DNA from 3 places in the Streptococcus viridans genome. Region 1 is predicted to be linked to each of the others. Evidence: predicted binding sites of a transcription regulator. Region 1 holds the regulator's gene; each other region holds the start of a gene.
The links. The regulator CtsR, encoded in region 1, represses protease genes until heat stress. The targets are predictions, from matches to a motif close to TTGGTCAAAAAAGGTCAAANA.
Positions count from the first base shown of each region.

Region 2: EL081_RS07530 (ATP-dependent Clp protease proteolytic subunit) is a predicted target of CtsR. The motif match lies at 1,765-1,785, and genes of this name have one in related genera.
Region 3: EL081_RS02980 (ATP-dependent Clp protease ATP-binding subunit) is a predicted target of CtsR. The motif match lies at 1,505-1,525, and genes of this name have one in related genera.

Region 1 covers NZ_LR134266.1:1,859,175-1,862,326, forward strand. The annotation lists gene EL081_RS09405 (ATP-dependent Clp protease ATP-binding subunit) at 1-897, opposite strand, end outside; gene EL081_RS09410 (CtsR family transcriptional regulator) at 905-1,363, opposite strand; gene EL081_RS09415 (alpha-L-fucosidase) at 1,594-3,152, opposite strand, start outside.
Region 2 covers NZ_LR134266.1:1,438,998-1,442,149, reverse strand. The annotation lists gene mgtA (magnesium-translocating P-type ATPase) at 1-1,002, shown strand, start outside; gene upp (uracil phosphoribosyltransferase) at 1,103-1,732, shown strand; gene EL081_RS07530 (ATP-dependent Clp protease proteolytic subunit) at 1,895-2,485, shown strand; gene EL081_RS07525 (DUF2129 domain-containing protein) at 2,614-2,898, shown strand; gene EL081_RS07520 (ABC transporter substrate-binding protein) at 2,993-3,152, shown strand, end outside.
Region 3 covers NZ_LR134266.1:544,510-547,661, forward strand. The annotation lists gene EL081_RS02980 (ATP-dependent Clp protease ATP-binding subunit) at 1-1,464, opposite strand, end outside; gene EL081_RS02985 (DUF1797 family protein) at 1,694-1,924, shown strand; gene EL081_RS02990 (bifunctional methylenetetrahydrofolate dehydrogenase/methenyltetrahydrofolate cyclohydrolase) at 2,081-2,935, shown strand; gene EL081_RS02995 (NAD(P)H-hydrate dehydratase) at 3,068-3,152, shown strand, end outside.

The DNA of each region.
Region 1 (3,152 bases):
ATGGCCATCTTCTTCAATATCATTGATGATGTTGTTCATCCGCTCTTCAAAATCTCCACGGAACCGCGTCCCTGCGACAACATTCATCAAGTCCAACTCTAAGACCCGCATCTTAGCCAGCTCCGTCGGGACATCTCCACTGGCAATCCGTTGGGCCAAGCCCAAAGCCAGAGCAGTCTTTCCGACACCGGCATCACCGACCAGGACCGGGTTATTTTTCGTTTTGCGGCTCAAAATCTGAATCATCCGCGAGATTTCTTGACCCCGACCAATCACCGGTTCCAAACTGCCATTGCGAGCCATTTCTGTCAGATCTCGGGTGTAGTCTTCCAAACCACCGCTGGTAGAGGCTGGCATGCCCATCATATTTCCCATGGTTTGACGATTGGGTTGCTGGGCCCGATAGAGAGAACGAATGGCCTTGACAGCTTCCTTGTCCCAACCTGCTCGTTGTTCCAAGCTCTTACGAAGCTCGACGATTTTAATGCCCTCTTCCTGATCATCATAGCGGAAGCCGACATACTCCAATACTTGAGAAGCCAAGGTCCCCCGCTCTAATAGAAGCGCCAAGAGGACATGCTCTGTTCCAAGACTTTTGGCATGGACTGCCTGGGCAATCTCTTGGGAACGTTTCATGATTTCTTCGACACGGAAAGAAAAAGGAAATACCTCATAGCGGCCATCCCGTTGGTAGACTTGACCCGTAATGTGCTCAGCCGCATCTTGAAAATCATCAATCTGCATAGGATAGTCACTTAAGACGGAACCAGCTACACTATAAGGATTATTGGCTAGGGCCACTAGGATATGCCAGGTATCTAGCGTTTGGGACTCAAAATGACCCGCCAAGATTTGAGCGGCTTCAATCGTTTCTAATAGGGCTTTTGAATAGTTCATAAGGAGATTACATTCCCTTTCTATCGACTTGTTGGATAATTTTTCGTAGGATATTGGCTCGTAAGCGATGGGCTTCACTTCCCAGAACCTCGTCTGTCGTCGTCACTGACAAAAGCTCTGCCTCTCTCTTTGTAAGGAGTTTTTCTTCAAATAGCATTTGAAGGATATCGCCAAAAACAGTCTGACTGATTTGTTCTCTGATGCTTGCGCCAAGCTCTTTTAGCATCTGGTGTTGATCTGAAAATTGGACCTTGCCAATCCGGATATAACCGCCACCTCCACGCTTGCTCTCTACGATATAGCCTCGACTTTCGGTGAAGCGGGTTTTGATCACATAATTGATTTGACTAGGAACAACTTGGAAGACATCCGCTAATTCGCTTCTCTTGAGCTCTGCGATGCCTGCTTGGGCCAGTAGCGACTTGATATAGGCCTCAATGCTATCTGATGTATTTTTACTTGCCATGATGCTCCTTTCTGACGTTTTCATTCTAGATAAGTTCTCTGCTTTTCAGAGAATCAAAAATGGTCTCACCATCCATGATGTTATTCTTGACCTTATCTGACTATTATACAATTTTTACGCCTGTAAATAAAGCAAAGACTACGTCGAGATGGAATCGGAGGGCCCTTGTTGGTAGCCAGAAGGAGGCCAAAAAAGAGGCTAGCTATTGCTAACCTCTTGTAGAAGGGACTTTAGGATTTCCTACGAGCGTATTTCACTCTTCCGCCTAAGAAGCCTAAGCCGAGTAGTCCGATCCAAGCTAAGAAACTTGCCTTCTCTGATCCTGTCTGTGGCAGTTTTTCTTTCGACTGCACAGCATCTGGATTTACGGCTTCTGATGTAGACACAGGAGAAAGAGGAGTCGCATTTAGCGCCGTCGGTGTCAACATCCGAGAAATTCCACTTTCTTTTTTGTCTTCTAGCGGAAGCAACGGTTTCGTTTCTTGTGAGTCTTCACTTGGACTTGTTGGTAGCGGCACATCCGGAATAATTGGATTTTCTTCTACCACTCCTGTTCCGACTTCTGTTATCTGGTCCTGGGCTTCTACTTCGACAAAGGCATCGACTTCTGTCCGAATTTCTTTGCCTTCTTCTTGTCGAACCTCGATTAACTTCAACCGGCGTCCAACCTTCCCTGCTTGAAGGATCCGGCTTTCGCCCTTGGCCAAGTCCTTGTTTTCACGCGTTTGACTCTCAAATGGAATCTCCTCCGCTTCGATGAGCAGTTCTGGCTTTTCAAGAATCAAATCCCGAACACCTTCGTCTGGGCGTGTCTGCGTCAACGGTTCATAATTGTGAGCATCTTCTAAGATGGTTTTAAGGGCTTCCACTTGATTCGCTGCAACAACCAAATCTGGTCGCTCTTGATTCAACAACTGAGTCAATTCAGTCAATTGATGTTGAATAGTCGGTTTGAGGGCTGCTTTCAAGCGATCGAGAGAAGTAGCCTTGATCTTTTCTACTCCTTCTTTGATAATCTGTTGTAGCTCTTCTTGACTGAGCAACTGACTATCTTTTCCTGATAGGACAAACCGGTCTACCTGGATGGCTCTAGATGACTGAGGATCATTGAGGGCTGGATCTAGGTGCAAGCGTAGCTGGTGGTAGCCTTTTGCTAGACCTTGCAGATTGACCAAACTCTGATCGAGCTTGCGTTGGTCTCCATAGCCACTGAAGTAATGATCGCCTTCAATCTCATAATCATGACCACGTCCTTCTTCAAAGGCGATTTCTTTTCCGTCTAGGGTGACGCTGTAGAGACCATGGCTTGGATCAACCACTCCTCGAACCTCCACACCAGTTCCCTTAAAGGTGATGGTCACATCAATGTGTTTCTTGCCTTCCTCATCGGTCACTTGGTTAAAACTCGACCAAGATTCTGTGCCATTTGAGAAATTTTGATTGTCTGTCTCATGATGCCAGCCTTGGCTGTAGTACAGTTTTGGATTTTGGTCGTCCACTTCTTTACGATTTTCTGGAAGCAGGTCCTCGTTCATCACTTGGACTGTCAGCTCTGGAATAAAGCCGACCAGGCTTCCTTGATCCGGATGCAACAATTTGACCTTAAAGTCATAGACATCTGTCGCCTTGCCTGCAAAATCAAGGGTTGGGACTTGGACTGTTTTTTCTGTCTCTCCATCTGCAAACTCGAGAGTGACATTGGTATCTTTATAAACCTTGCCATGAACCCCTGTTCCTGGTTCTGTGATTAATTTAAGACTGGCACTTCCTTTAGAGCCACCCTTTCTCT
Region 2 (3,152 bases), 420 kb from region 1:
GTTTGTGAAAAGGTGGGACTAAATGTTGACAGCATTTTGCTGGGGAGCGATATCGACAGTCTCTCTGATTCAGAATTGACTCAAGCAGTAGAAACAACAACGGTTTTCGCTAAATTATCTCCAGACCAAAAAGCACGCATTATCTTGCAACTCAAAGCGAATGGCCACAAGGTCGGCTATATGGGAGATGGCATCAATGATGCACCTTCTATGAAAGTGGCAGATGTGGGTATTTCGGTTGATACAGCTGTCGATATTGCCAAAGAAACAGCAGACGTTATCCTTCTGGATAAGGACTTGATGGTCCTCGAAAAAGGCTTGGTAGAAGGACGCAAAGTTTATGCCAACATGACCAAGTACATCAAGATGACCGTTTCTTCCAACTTTGGGAATATCTTCTCTCTTCTCTTTGCCAGTATTTTCCTTCCTTTCCTTCCAATGGCTCCTATCCATCTCATCGTCTTGAACTTGGTTTACGATCTTTCCTGTATTGCCTTGCCTTTTGACCGAGTGGATAAGGACTTCTTGAAGAAACCAAGAATCTGGGAAGCAAAATCTATTACCCGCTTTATGGCCTGGTTTGGTCCTATTTCCTCTATCTTTGACATCCTGACCTTCATCATTCTCTACTTTGTCATCGTACCCATGATTACAGGCTATGGCTATGTCCATGGTGCTGATAGTGCAGGACTCTTCATCATGCTCTTTCAAACCGGCTGGTTTATCGAGTCTATGTGGTCCCAAACCATGGTCATCTATATGCTGCGGTCTCCAAAATTGCCCTTTGTTCAAAGTCGGCCAGCCCTTGCTGTCATGGCAACGACTCTATTGGGCGCCCTCTTTGTGACCTTCTTACCATATGGCCCATTGGCTTCCTTGCTAAAAGTAGCGCCACTAAATAGTCTTTACTTCCTATTACTAGCGGGGATTCTCTTCCTTTATATGGCAAGTGTCACCCTAGTCAAACACTATTATATTGGCAAGTACAAGGAGTGGCTATAAGCTACTAATGAAAATAAGAAAAGAAAAGGTTTGCATATTTGTAGGCCTTTTTCTTCCTTTTTGATATAATAAGATGAATATAGAGAAAGAAGGAACTATTATGGGAAAACTTGAAGTCATTAAACATCCACTTGTTCAGCATAAATTGTCTATTTTGCGACGGACAGATACCTCTACAAAGGCTTTTCGTGAATTAGTTGATGAAATTGCTATGTTGATGGGATACGAAGTTTTGCGCGAACTTCCTCTTGAAGATGTAGAAATCGAAACACCAATTACAAAAACAGTTCAAAAACAGATTGCTGGTAAAAAACTAGCGATTGTTCCAATCCTTCGTGCAGGGATCGGGATGGTAGACGGACTCTTGAGTTTGGTACCTGCTGCTAAAGTTGGTCACATCGGAATGTACCGAGATGAAGAAACCTTGAAACCAGTTGAATACTTGGTGAAATTGCCAGAAGATATCGACCAACGTCAAATCTTTGTGGTGGACCCAATGTTGGCGACTGGGGGATCTGCAATCTTGGCTGTCGATTCATTAAAGAAACGTGGTGCAAGCCATATTAAATTTGTCTGCTTGGTTGCAGCACCAGAAGGTGTGGAAGCTCTTCAAACAGCTCATCCAGATGTCGAAATATTTGCTGCAGCCTTGGATGAACGTCTCAATGAAAACGGCTATATCGTTCCAGGTTTGGGAGATGCTGGGGACCGCTTGTTTGGTACCAAATAAGCACATTTCCAATCCATCTTTGGGAAAGTAAAAATTTGACCTTTGTTGACCAATGGGATATAATAGCTTTTATAAAGAATGGAAGGCGACCTAGCCTCTCGAATCAACCGGATGAAACTCCTGAGATGGTGCCGGTTATAATGGATAAAAGGAGATGAATGAATGATTCCAGTAGTAATTGAACAAACTAGTCGTGGTGAACGCTCATACGACATATACTCACGCCTCTTAAAAGACCGTATTATCATGGTGACAGGACCGGTAGAAGACCAAATGGCCAATTCGATTATTGCCCAATTGCTCTTCTTGGATGCCCAAGATAATACCAAAGATATCTATATGTATATCAATACGCCAGGAGGCTCTGTCTCTGCAGGTTTGGCAATCGTCGACACCATGAACTTTATCAAATCAGATGTCCAAACCATTGTTATGGGGATAGCAGCTTCAATGGGGACTGTGATTGCATCAAGTGGTACTAAAGGCAAACGCTTCATGTTGCCAAATGCTGAGTACATGATCCACCAACCAATGGGTGGTACTGGTGGCGGTACCCAACAAACGGATATGGCCATTGCAGCAGAACACCTCTTGAAAACACGTCACAGATTGGAAAAAATCTTGGCAGAAAATTCAGGTCAAACCATCAAGAAAATCCACGCTGATGCGGAAAGAGATAATTGGATGACTGCAGAAGAAACGTTAGCTTATGGTTTCATCGATGAAATCATGACTAACAACAATATCGGATAAGAAATCTTAACCACCAAGCCCTCTCCTATGATAGGGGAGGCTTTTTAGTGCTCTTTACTTTCTAGAAAAAGATAGTATTTTTACATGAAATTTGCTATACTTGTAACAGAAGCAGAAAGGGATTGTGTATGTTTGAGAAGCAAGCTAGAACAGGCTTAATTGTAAAATTGTATTATAATCGAGATGCAAAGAAATTACAGGGAATTGGGGATGTGATTTATCATTCCAAAAAAATGCGCTATGTACAGGTCTATGTCGATAGTTCTCAAGTCCTTGAAATCGTGCAGCAATTAAAAAAGGAACGCTTCGTGAAGAAGGTTCAAATTTGCCATATTCAAGAATTGGATCGTGATTTTGTAGGAAGTTTGCATCGTCAACAGGATGAAATACGAGTAGAAAACGCAATCATTTAGAAGATTGCGTTTTTTATGTTGACAATTTTCAGATAATTCGGTATATTCTTAATATATATTTATTTTTTAGATTTATTTAAGGAGATTATTACAAATGAAGAAAAAATTTGCTCTTTCATTTTTAACAATTGCAAGTGTCGCTCTTCTTGCGGCCTGTGGTGAAGTTTCAACTTCAGGTTCAAACACAACTGGTAACGAAATCGGCAAAGAACTAAAAATCGGTTTTAACTTTGAAAAAACTGGTGAAGTAGCAG
Region 3 (3,152 bases), 680 kb from region 1:
AAAGAGGAAGCTACCGATTGGACGGTTGGGCGTTCCAAGTCCTACCCGATTACGACGGATAGCCTTAGCAATTTTTTCAACAGCCTCATCTTGGCCGATGACATGAGCCTTCAAATCAGCTGCCAAATTGATCAATTGGGATTGTTCTTTTTCTTTCAAATCTCCAACTGGAATATTGGTCTTTTGTTCGACGATGTGTTCGATGGTCTTTTCGCTAATAACTGGCGTATCTTGATCAGTGACCTGTTGCCCTTGCATTTCTTTGTACTTAGCGATTTGGTCACGGAAGTAGGCAGCTTTTTCGAAATCTTCATCACGCGTCGCTTGGGCCTTGAGATTTTCAGCTTCAATTAAGCGTTGGTCAATGACCTTTGGATCGACGAAATTGAGGGTTAAATTCATCTTAGAGCCAGCTTCATCCAAGAGGTCAATGGCCTTGTCGGGCAAGAAGCGGTCTTGGATATAGCGATTGGAGAGGAGTGCTGCAGCTTCGATGGCACTATCTGTGTAGTGGACGTGGTGGTAGTCCTCATATTTCTTTTGAATCCCTTTGAGGATGGTGATAGTTTCTTCAACCGTTGGCTCATCGACCTTAACGGGTTGCATCCGGCGTTCAAGTGCCGCATCCTTCTCGATAATCCGGTATTCATTAAGTGTTGTCGCACCGACTAATTGCAATTCGCCACGAGCGAGGGCTGGTTTGAGGATATTTCCAGCATCCATGTTGCCGTCTCCAGCAGATCCAGCACCGACGATTTCATGAATTTCGTCGATGAATAAAATCACATCTTCACGGCGACGGATTTCCTCCATTAATTGTTGCATGCGCTCTTCAAATTGGCCTCGGATCCCAGTTCCTTGAACAAGACTAACAACGTCTAAGCGAATAACTTGCTTGCCTTGCAATTTATGAGGGACATCCCCATCGACAATCTTTTGAGCTAGCCCTTCTACGACAGCAGTTTTCCCGACACCCGGTTCACCGATCAAGACAGGGTTGTTTTTGGTACGACGGTTGAGAATTTCGATGACACGGAGAATCTCTTCATCACGACCAATGACCGGATCGATATCGCCACGACGAGCAATTTCTGTGACATTGATTCCGAACTCTTCTAAGAGGCCTTTTGGTTGTTGTTTGGCTTGGGCTCTATTCGGTCCTGAAGAACGACCGTTCCCATTTGAACCGTAGCCATTTCCGCCACCATAGCCCCCTCCAGATTGAGTTGGTGGCGTTTGAGGTTCTTGGGGGGCTTGGAAGTTGCCCAGTTGATTGAAGAAATCTTCAAAAGGATCCCGCCCTCCGCGATTTTGTTGGTTTAATCCTGCCAGGAGACTATTGTTAGGATCGGTTTTCATAATTTGATAGCAGTTCTGGCAAAGGTCTACTTGTTGTTGGTGACCATTCACATTTGTATAAAGATGAATGGTTGAATCGTTGATTTTACAGTTTTGACAAAGCATTCTCTTACCTCTTTCTCTAGAGTAAAAAGTGTAGAAACTATTGGTCAGAAATAGTCAAACTTTTATAGTTTCATTATAACAGTATTCTAAAAGTTTGCAAGAATTTAGTATGGAGTTCGGTTTTAGGCATGGAATAAAGAGGAAAAAAGTGGAAAAGTTGATTTTTATTGGAATTTCCTCCTTCTTTTATGATAAAATAGGAGAGTAGAAAGTAAATAGGAGAATCAAAATGGAATCACATTTGGTACGAATTATTAGCCGTTTGGAAGCGATGACGAAAGACGGTGGAAACTTAAAACGTAATTTTGAACGTGAAGGGGTTGTAGTTGCTGAAGTAGCTTACAACTATGATGAAGAAAATGGATCAGTATTTACTCTTCGTGATGTAGAAGCGCGTGAGACCTATACATTCGATAGCATTGACTTAATCGCAATGGAAATCTACGAATTGTTGTACTAAGAAGTATCAATCAAGAGTCTAGAGCATCTAGTCTCTTTTTTGTTGGAAGAAAACTGCTATAGTTTCTTCTTATAACCTTGTCTAATCAAGAAGTGTTAGGAACAGGTTCACAAATCTGATATAATAGAGAAGATATTGAATAGAAAAGAGAATGAGATGACACATGTGATTGATGGGAAGGCCTTGGCAATAAAATTACAGGGAGCATTGGCTGAAAAAACTGCTCGCTTAAAGGCTGAAACAGGTCAGGTCCCAGGTTTGGTGGTGATTTTAGTGGGAGAAAACCCCGCAAGTCAGGTCTATGTCCGCAATAAAGAACGCTCAGCTCTGGCGGCTGGATTTCGAAGTGAAGTCGTTCGAGTGCCAGAGAGTATTTCCCAAGAAGACTTATTGGCCCTCATTGATTGCTACAATCAGGATCCGCTCTGGCATGGTATTTTGGTCCAGTTGCCTCTACCAGCACATATCGATGATGAGGCTGTCTTGCTAGCCATTGATCCCAACAAGGATGTCGACGGCTTCCACCCTCTCAATATGGGTCATCTTTGGGCAGGTAATCCGGTGATGGTTCCCTCAACTCCTGCTGGGATCATGGAAATGTTCCGGGAATATGATATTGATGTCGAAGGGAAAAATGCAGTCGTCATTGGCCGTTCCAACATCGTTGGAAAACCAATGGCCCAGCTTCTTCTAGCAAAAAATGCAACGGTGACCTTGACCCATTCGCGGACTCATCATTTAGCTAAAATTGCTAGAAAAGCCGATATCTTAGTGGTGGCAATCGGTCGTGCAAAATTTGTTACAGCTGACTTTGTTAAAGAGGGAGCTGTCGTTATTGATGTCGGTATGAACCGTGACGAAAATGGGAAGCTCTGTGGAGATGTGGACTATGAACAGGTAGCTCCTCTAGCTAGTCACATCACTCCAGTACCAGGTGGCGTTGGTCCTATGACGATTACCATGCTCATGTCTCAGACCTATGAGGCAGCTGTTCGGGCCTTGAAAAAATAAACCAGCTTGGATGAAGTCGGGACAGTGTTTGTAGCTGTAGAATGATTAGAAAAATTTTGAAGGTTGGAACTTGCTTTCCTGCCTTTTTTTAGTCTAAACGTGATAAAATAAAGAGAGAAAGAAGGAAAGCTTATGTTAAGAGTTGACCAAATATTGCTGCAACAAGTTATTGTTAGCCGTCCGTCAGACTCCTACAAGGGAGACTATGGTCGTCTTC